3 regions of the Halobacteroides halobius DSM 5150 genome follow, and region 2 is predicted to be linked to each of the others. Evidence: riboswitches for the same ligand, from Rfam matches in the RefSeq annotation. Region 2 holds a riboswitch; each other region holds the start of a gene.
The links. Region 2 has a riboswitch for S-adenosylmethionine ahead of metK (methionine adenosyltransferase). Riboswitches for the same ligand answer to the same signal wherever they lie in the genome.
Positions count from the first base shown of each region.

Region 1 (3,272 bases), 460 kb from region 2:
TAAATCTTTTGTTTCAAAAAAACAGATTTCACCAACTTTGTAGGAATAAACATCCCTAGAACAGTGAAATCTTATTAAAAATTATATATTAGCAACTTATAATCACTTATTATTTTCTTAACACTCTATTTATAGTATAAAACAAAGACTATAAATAGTCAAGTTTTTTAAATATTATATAAAATTGGAATTGTTACTATAATAATTAGAATCTTATTATCTAATTATTATTTTCTTGGATAGATTTAGTATTCCTTCTTTTGATTATAAATATTTTAAACTTTATAGTCTTATTCCCTATGGTTATATTTAAATCTTAATATTATATCTTGTTCATAATTGCCAAACTTATGGCCAAAGAGATTTATTCCTCCTATATTTCTTGCTTCTTCTTTAATTCCTATTTTCACATCAATAAAATTGCTGTCAGAAATATTTAAGTCAGATAATGTTTTTTTAGATATCTGCTTCCCGTCAATATATGCTCCGTCATCATTTACTGTCCACATTTTCAACAAACCATGCTGAGTTTGATCATTATTCCACCATTCTGGATTTAGTTTCCCTCGTTGTTCACCAAAGTCACCCGGAGAAGTCCATGTTCCTATTTCTACATCATTAATCCAGACCGTAACATCTGAGGGCCAATCTTCGTTGTAATGAGGAGCTTCTGAGCATATCTCCATACTCAACTCTAACTCATTAACATAAGTATTAGCAGGGAGATTGTTAGGGAATCTATATTTAATATGACCTTGTTTAAACCAAAGTAATTGAGCATATATATGCTCAGGCTCAAGAAAAGATTGTTCATCATCAAGAATACCTATATATCCTTCTTCACTAGCTAATCCACAAGTTGGCTGAACAGCAAAATCTTTATAGTTTCCAATTGGCATTGACATTTCAACTAAGTTCATATCAAAGTTCATATTTGCTCCTGGAAATTCTAACAATAAACTATCATAAGTACGACGACATAATTTTTGTGATCCTCTATCTCCAGGTTGATAATTAGTTTCAATCAATCCTGCTTCCTCCAATTTTTTTACATTCACTGTTACTGAAGAAGCAGGCATGTCTAATTGTTCTGAAATCTTATTTAAATTCATTTCTTTATTATTTAAGGTCTCTAAAATTTTCATGCGGGATTCTGAAGCTAATGCTTTCATAACTTTAATAATGCTTTTATTGTTTTTAATCTTTAAAACTTTACCTTTCATAAAAACACCTCTTTTGTTTTAATACTAATTATATGTTTCTGCCTTTATTTTAAAATTCCTTTTATTAATTCATACAATTTAAAACTATTTTTTAATATTCCTTTAACTTTGACAAAAAGTATAATTGGTGTTATACTTATGCACAATAATTAAATATCATCCTTATTGAGAGTGGTGGAGGGACTGGCCCGATGAAGCCCGGCAACCAGTAACAAGTTTGAGTTTAGATGTTACAGTGGTGCCAACTCCTGCAGAAGTTTTAACTTCTGAGAAATGAGGGAAGGTGATTTCCCCTCTTCTCTTAAGAAGAGGTTTTTTTAATGGAGGTGAGGATTATCATAATAAAAGATATTTCAATTGAGATTCCTAAATATGAAGTAAAAAAAGAATTAGGTTATCAAAAACAAACCGAATCTAATTCTAAAATAGAAAAGATGATCTCTGATACAATAAATTTAGCCACTTCCCTATTAGAACCTAAGGGAAAGTATGTTATCTTAGAAAAGATAGATATTGACCAAGATAGGATTAGTTTAGGAGCAGAGAAACTTACTTTTCAAAGTCAAGATATAGCTGATTTACTAGCTGACCAGGAAGAAGTAGCTCTTTTAGCAGTAACTATTGGAGGTAAATTAGAAAAGAAGGTCAATCAACTTTTTACTGAAGGTGAATTAACTAAAGCAACTACTTTAGATGCAGTAGGTTCAGCAGCAGTAGAAGAAGTTGCTAATAGGATAACTAAATTAATTAGTGAAGAAGCTTTAGCCAAAGGTTTATCTCATCTAACAATGAGATTTAGCCCTGGCTATGGTGATACTACATTAGATATACAACCTCAATTGTTGATTCTTTTGGGTGGAGAAGAGTTAGGTATTACTCTTAGTTCTGGTTATATATTAGACCCTCAAAAATCAATTACTGCTTTGATAGGATTAGGTAATGTTGAATCAGATAGACCAAGTTGTGACTTTAACTGTCAAAACTGCGAATTTGAAATTTGTGTATATGATAAATAGTTTTTAATTTATAGTTTAAAGATTAAAAAGAAAGGAGTAGGTAGTAGATGAGTAGTATAGTAGACAGATTAGAAGAAGAAATTTTAGTACTAGATGGTGCTATGGGTACAGAGTTACAAAAGAGAGGATTAGAGGTAGGAGACTGTCCTGAAGAACTTAACTTAACCCATCCTAAGATATTAAAAGAAATTCATAGTAGTTATGTTAAAGCAGGTAGTGATATAATCCAAACTAATACTTTTGGGGCCAATCGCCTTAAACTAGCTGAATATAATTTGGCCCATAAGATAGAAAAGATAAATCAACAAGCAGTAAAGTTAGCTACAGAAGTAGCAGGTGATGATGTCTTTATTTCTGCTTCTATAGGGCCAACTGGTAAGTTATTAGAACCGTTAGGTGACTTATCTTTTCAACAAGCTTATCATGTTTTTGGTGAGCAAGCTCAGATTTTAGAAGCTGCTGGAGCGGATTTAATTAATATTGAAACTATGACAGATTTACAGGAAGCTAGAGCTGCTTTAATTGCAGTTAAAGAAAAGACTTCCCTGCCCGTAATTATTAATTTAACTTATGAAGAAAACTTAAAGACGATGACTGGTACAGATCCTCAAACAGCAATTACTGTTTTTGAAGCTTTAGGGGCTGATGTTATTGGAGCTAATTGTAGTTTAGGCCCTAAGAAATTAGTAGAGATAATAAAGTTAATGGGCCAATATACTGCTACTCCCCTCTGTGTACAACCTAATGCAGGCTTACCAGTTTTAAATGAGAATAATGAAACTATCTTTCCTATGGAAGCTTTGGAAATGGCAAATTATATACCTCAATTTATAGAAGCAGGAGTTAATATTATTGGAGGCTGTTGTGGCTCTACTCCAGAGTATATAAATTTAGCAAAGAAAAAAGTAGTAGATATAACACCTGCATCTAGAATTAAGAAGAAAGAGACTACCCTAGCTAGTCGAACTAAGAGAGTAGTTATTTCTGATAACTTGCCAACACGAATTATTGGAGAGCGGATTAATCCTACTGG
Region 1 covers NC_019978.1:1,310,438-1,313,709, reverse strand. Annotated here, with positions in the region: gene HALHA_RS06465 (ArsR/SmtB family transcription factor) at 291-1,223, opposite strand; SAM riboswitch class I at 1,383-1,503, shown strand; gene HALHA_RS13025 (vitamin B12 dependent methionine synthase) at 1,544-2,239, shown strand; gene HALHA_RS06455 (homocysteine S-methyltransferase family protein) at 2,287-3,272, shown strand, end outside.
Region 1: it holds a riboswitch for S-adenosylmethionine, as region 2 does, so the genes downstream of both, HALHA_RS13025 (vitamin B12 dependent methionine synthase) here and metK (methionine adenosyltransferase) in region 2, are expected to answer to the same signal.

Region 2 (3,272 bases):
ATTAGAGTCAAACATAATTAAAATTTCTAATGATTTAGTCATCTTCTCCCTCCTATAAAAAACCCGCCCTTCTAAACTAGAAGCACGGGCAATTTACTTTATTAAAATCCTAACCACTTGACCTTCTCAACTAAATTTGGGTCTTTTCTGGGTGGAGCAGCTGGATCTATATCTGGATACCCAATTGGGATAATACCAGCAATTTTTTTATCTTCAGCTAAATCTATAATCTCTTTAGTTCTATCTGCATGAGCAATGTGACCAGCAATCCAAACTGTTCCTAAATCTTCTTCTAAAGCTGCTAAGCTTAAATTCTGAATAGCAGCACTTGCAGCCATTAAAGATTCTTCAGTCTCAATTTCATCTTCACCAGTTTGATAGGTTACTACAATCTGGACTGGTGCTCCACCAAAATCTTTAGAGTACTCTAACATAGCTTTTTTCTTTTCTTCTGGTATATAATCTGCATTAGGAATATAATCCTTGGCCCAATCATAAAATACTTTACTAATTTTTTTAGCATATTCATCTTTAGCTACAACAAACTCCCAAGGTTGGCTATTACCATTAGAAGGAGCCCAATTTGCAGCTTCTAACACCTTTCTAATCTTCTCTTTTGACACTTCCTTATTCTTATAATTTCTAATAGATCTTCTTTCTTTAATTGGTTCTATAATTCTTCCCATTTTACTACCTCCTTAATTTATTGCTTCTTTTTTAAAATATCAACTTTATCAGTTCTTTCCCAAGGTAAATCTAAATCAGGACGACCAAAATGACCATAAGCAGCTGTTTGACGATAAATTGGCTGACTTAAATCAAGCTCTTTAATAATCTGTCCTGGACGTAAATCAAAGTGTTTATCTACTAATTCTTCAATTTTAGCTTCATTAATTTTAGCTGTTCCAAATGTATCAACCATAATTGAAACAGGATGAGCTACACCAATAGCATAAGATAACTGAACTTCACATTTATCTGCTAAACCAGCTGCTACTATATTTTTAGCTACGTAACGGGCTGCATAAGAGGCAGAACGGTCTACTTTTGTAGCATCTTTACCAGAGAATGCTCCTCCTCCATGACGAGCCATCCCACCATAGGTATCAACAATTATCTTTCTACCAGTTAAGCCAGCGTCTCCTTGAGGACCACCTATTACAAATCGACCAGTTGGATTAATATAATATGTAGTATCACCATCTAATAATTGAGAATCAATCACTGGGTTAACTACATACTTTATTAAATCATCTCTTAAATCCTTTAATTTAATCTCAGGATGATGTTGAGTAGAAATCACAACTGCATCCACTCTAACTGGTTGATTATCTTGATACTCTATTGTAACTTGTGTTTTACCATCAGGTCTTAAATAATCTAATATACCTTCTTTTCTAACTTTAGCCAATCTTTTTGCTAATTTATGGGATAAAGTAATTGGTAAAGGCATTAACTCTTTGGTCTCATTAGTAGCATAACCAAACATAATCCCTTGGTCACCAGCTCCAATCTCTTCTTCTCCACTATCTTTAGCTTCTAAAGATTCATCTACTCCCATAGCAATATCAGGAGATTGTTCATCAATAGATGTTAATACAGCGCAAGTTTCTGCATCAAATCCGTACTTAGCCCTAGTATAACCAATTTCTTTAATTGTTTTACGAGCAATTTTAGGAATATCTACATAACACTCAGTAGAAATTTCTCCTGAAATCAAAACCATCCCTGTAGTAACTGTTGTTTCACAAGCTACCCTAGCATGAGGATCTTCTTTTAAAATTGCATCTAGTATAGCATCTGATATTTGGTCTGACACTTTATCCGGATGGCCTTCTGTTACTGATTCAGAAGTGAAAAGTGATTTGTTCTCTAACATATTATTACCTCCAATAAATTCAATTAATAATCACTTAGTAAGATTATTCTTTGCAATATGCAATATTTTATAGCACAAAATAAAAAATCTCCCCTGTCAGGAGAGATAAGTAATTAAATTATACATCTCCCAGAAAACTCCTGGCAGGAATTAGCACCTTTCCCTTTAAAGGCGGTTGCTGAGCTTCTTTGGGCCTGTCCCTCCACTACTCTCGATGCATTTTCAGTTATTTAATTGACTAAGATAATCATATCATAACTAATAAGTTATGTCAATATTGATAATATTTATCATAATCAGATTACTAAAATTTACAGCTTGCTAAGTTAGTATTATATATGTTATTCTATTCTTGTCCTAAAAGGGGGTGGACTAGTTGTTATCAACTAAAACAAATTTATTTCTTATATTTATACTACTCATCTTATTTTCTACAGCAGGTACTAGTTATGCTTATACTGTTAAAGATGGAGATACATTATTTCAAATCTCCAAAAGATTTAATACTACTATTTCTAAGCTAGTAACACTGAATAATATTAGTCATCCAAATTTAATTTATCCTAATCAATTCCTCAAAGTTCCTGAACAAAAGACTGCTTCATTTAAATCAAACAAAAAAGTATTTCGCAGAGGGCCAACAGTAAAAAAAATTGCTTTAACTTTTGATGATGGACCAGATAAAAAATATACTCCACAAATTTTAGATGTATTGGATGAATACAATGCTAAAGCTACCTTCTTTCTGTTAGGGAAATTAGCTAAGAAAAATCCTAAAATAGTCCAAAAGATAAAAGCTGATGGACATGCAATTGGTAACCATAGCTGGTCCCATGCTAATTTAACTAAATTAAACAAATCTGAACTTAATTCTGAAATAAACAATACTACAAAGACAATCTCAGAAATCATAAATTATGAAACTAATCTTTTAAGGCCTCCTTATGGAGCTATTTCTAATGATTTATTAAACAAATTAGAGCAGACAGATTATAAAATTATTCACTGGTCTATTGATTCCTTAGATTGGAAAGCCAAATCAAAAGAAGAAATCATAAATCGTGTCTTACCTAAAATTCATGATGGAGCAAATATCCTCTTCCATTCTGCTGGTGGGCCAAGCCAAGATTTAACTCCTACCATTAAAGCCTTACCAATAATCATTAAAACCTTAAGACAAAAAGGATATAAACTAGTTACTATCAATAAATTATATTCTCTTTCTGCTTATAAATAAAGAAAGGAGTAGATTTTTAAAAATCTACTCCTTTCCTATAGCTAAAGATTATTTTTCCGTTGTAGGCTTTTTTAGCATAAACATTGCAACTATTATTCCAACTATTGCAAAACCAATTGTTGGGTAAAAGACATATATATAACTACCTAAAACATC
Region 2 covers NC_019978.1:848,250-851,521, reverse strand. Annotated here, with positions in the region: gene HALHA_RS04275 (D-2-hydroxyacid dehydrogenase) at 1-42, opposite strand, end outside; gene HALHA_RS04270 (nitroreductase family protein) at 102-686, opposite strand; gene metK (methionine adenosyltransferase) at 704-1,879, opposite strand; SAM riboswitch class I at 1,999-2,100, opposite strand; gene HALHA_RS04260 (polysaccharide deacetylase family protein) at 2,256-3,116, shown strand; gene HALHA_RS04255 (L-lactate MFS transporter) at 3,165-3,272, opposite strand, start outside.

Region 3 (3,272 bases), 1.2 Mb from region 2:
GGAGCAGATGAAGAAGATAATTTTGAAGAATCTGTAGAACAGTCAAAGTCTATGAAATCTGAAGGTAAGCAGGTTTTAGATTCAGAAAGCAATACTACTGCTGATTCTGTTGAAAATATTAGCAAAATAGCATTTGCTTGTGATGCAGGGGCAGGTAGTAGTGCTATGGGAGCAACGACTTTTAGGAAAAAGTTAAAAAAACAAAACATGAGTGATATTGAAGTAAAACACTATCGTATAGAAGATGTTCCTGAAGATGCAGATATCATTGTAGTCCATAAAAACCTGCAAGAAAGAGCTAAAATGAGCCATGGAGATAAGAGGATTATTCCAATAGAAACTTATATAGGTGATCCGAATCTTGAAAAGCTGCTTAATGAACTAAAAGAAAATAAATAAAAAGTAAGAAAGCATAAAAAAGCCGTAGCTCTTTGGAGAAAGAGTTACGGCTTTTGCTTTTAGTAAATTTATATTAAACTTGTCTGTCCAAGCTACATAATTTATCAATCAACAACAATAATATCCTGATCCTGATATATGTTTTTAATATCAGGATTAATATCTTCTGTCACCATATAGGTTAGATTTTCAGTGGGACAAACAATTTGACTAGAAACTGTTCCTAATTTATCTGAAGTAACTAATCCAAGTATTTCAGTTGAAACATCGGCCATTTTTCTTTTTATTAAGCATTCTGATAAAGTTGGTACACTTATTCCTTGGGCATTAATATTATAAATGCCCATAATATATAAATCAGCTCTCATTGTTTTTAAACTATCTACGGTGTTTATTCCAAGGTTTACCATAGATTGTTTATATAAATTTCCTCCTAACATAATAACCTCAACTTGCTTATAGTTAGACAATGCCATACTGATGGGAGGGCTGTTAGTTATTACAGTTGTATTTAATGTAAGAGGAAATTGATTTACAAGATGCAAATTTGTAGTACCTCCATCAATCAGTAAAACTTGACCGTTTTCTATAAAACGGAGTGCTTTTTGAGCTAATTTCTTTTTTTCATCATTGGAAATATTTTGTCTAGCAAAGAAATCAGTAACTGGAGGCCCCTTTTTAAGAGCTCCACTATGTACTCTTTTAATTAAACCTTTGTTATCAAGTTCTTTTAAATCTCTACGAATAGTATCTTTAGAAACAGATAGACGCTCACTTAAATCACTTGTAATTACTTTTTCCTCAGAATTTAAAATTTTTAAGATTTCTTGTTGGCGCTCTTCTTTTAACATAATCACCACTTCTTTCTGTATTAAATATATTTAATATAACGCATTGTGTTAGTTGAATTTACAAATAAAAACTAATTCTTTCATCATTAATCCAATACATTAATTCATTATATCATAAAAATAAAAAAAAGAAAGAACAAAAACGAATAAACAAGCAAAAAGACAATTGTTTATGCTTTAGTTTTCGATATAAATATTATATAAAGCAATTTAATATAGCTGATAAGTTTGATTATTGTTACTAAATTTAATATACTAGATAAAGAAGATTTATAGGAGGCAGTAATAATGAAAACATTTAAACCAACAGGTGTTTGTGCTAGAGAGATTAAATTTAATGTAACTGATGATGGAGTTATTGAAGAAATAGAATTTATAGGAGGATGTAATGGTAACTTATCTGGTATAGCAGCTTTAATAAAAGGTTCTCAGGTAGAAGAAGTAGCAGAAAGATTGGAAGGAATTACTTGTAGAAATGAGACTTCTTGTCCTGACCAGCTAAGTAAAGCTTTAAAGGAGATGGTTTGATAAAAAGCCCTTGACAATTTTAATTTAACTTGTTATTATATTGGCAACTTAACTGAAATTTAATAGCAGAATCTCTTATCAAGAGTGGCGGAGGGACTGGCCCAATGATGCCCAGCAACCAGTACTTAATAAGTACCCGGTGCTAACTCCTGCAGTTATTAGTAACTGAGAGATAAGAGGAGAGTTTATATAAACCTCTTCTCTTATGGGAAGGGGATTTTTTATTAATAAGAATATTAAAGGTTTAAATAAAAGTAAGGAGTAGATATATTTATGATTGAGGTTCATAACTTAGATAAGGTATACCAAAGTGAGGAAGGACCAGTGAATGCTCTAGAAGGAATTGATCTAGAAATTGATGAAGGAGAGATTTTTGGGATTATTGGCCCGAGTGGAGCAGGAAAAAGTACTCTGATTCGTTGTTTAAATTTATTAGAGAGACCAACTCGAGGGCAAGTGATTATAGATGATAAGGATTTAACTGATTTAACTATTTCTCAATTAAGAGAAGCTAGAAAAGAAATTGGGATGATTTTTCAAAATTTTAATTTATTAAATTCCCGTACAGTAGCAGAAAATGTAGCATTTTGCTTAGAGATCGCAGGGGAGAAAAAAGAGGATATCAATCCTAAGGTAAAAAGATTACTGAAGTTAGTAGGTTTAGCAGATAAAGCTGACAATTACCCTAGTCAACTAAGTGGTGGCCAGCAACAGCGAGTTGGTATTGCTCGAGCTTTGGCTAATGATCCTAAAGTATTATTGTGTGATGAAGCTACATCTTCTTTAGATCCTGAAACAACCCATTCTATTTTAGAGTTACTACAGGATATTAATCAGGAATTAGGAATTACTATTGTATTAATTACTCATGAGATGGAAGTGATTAAAGAAATATGTACTCAAGTAGCTGTTATAGAAGGGGGAGAGATTGTAGAGCAAGGTCATGTACTTGATATTTTCACTACTCCTCAAGAACCAGTAACAAAGAAATTCTTACAACGAGTAATTAATGCTAATGTACCAGAGGAATTATTATCAAGAGTTACAGTTAATAACCCTGGACAAGGTAGGTTAATTAAACTAAGTTTTACTGGAAGATCGGCTGGTCAACCGATAGTTTCCAAGTTTGTGCACACTCATCAGGTTGAGGCTAATATTTTATATGGTAATATTGATAAGATTCAGGGAACCCCATTTGGAACTTTGATTATTGAGTTAACAGGAGAGAGGGAACAGGTTAAAACAGGAATTAAAGATCTTAATGAGCAATCAGGGATTAGAATTGAGGTGATTGAAGGTGCAGAATCTATTAACCTATCTAACTAAGAATATGGATCTTTTAGTAGTAGGAATTCAAGAGACTATTTATATGGTTGGAATATCAATGATAGTAGCTATGTTATTTGGTATTCCGTTAGGGATAGGTGTAGTAGTTACAGAAGAAGGAGATATTTTAGAAAACAAATATTTAAATTTAATATTAAGTATTATTAT
Region 3 covers NC_019978.1:2,314,841-2,318,112, reverse strand. Annotated here, with positions in the region: gene HALHA_RS11350 (PTS mannitol transporter subunit IIBC) at 1-399, shown strand, start outside; gene HALHA_RS11345 (DeoR/GlpR family DNA-binding transcription regulator) at 504-1,250, opposite strand; gene HALHA_RS11340 (TIGR03905 family TSCPD domain-containing protein) at 1,539-1,778, shown strand; SAM riboswitch class I at 1,851-1,957, shown strand; gene HALHA_RS11335 (methionine ABC transporter ATP-binding protein) at 2,052-3,104, shown strand; gene HALHA_RS11330 (methionine ABC transporter permease) at 3,076-3,272, shown strand, end outside.
Region 3: it holds a riboswitch for S-adenosylmethionine, as region 2 does, so the genes downstream of both, HALHA_RS11335 (methionine ABC transporter ATP-binding protein) here and metK (methionine adenosyltransferase) in region 2, are expected to answer to the same signal.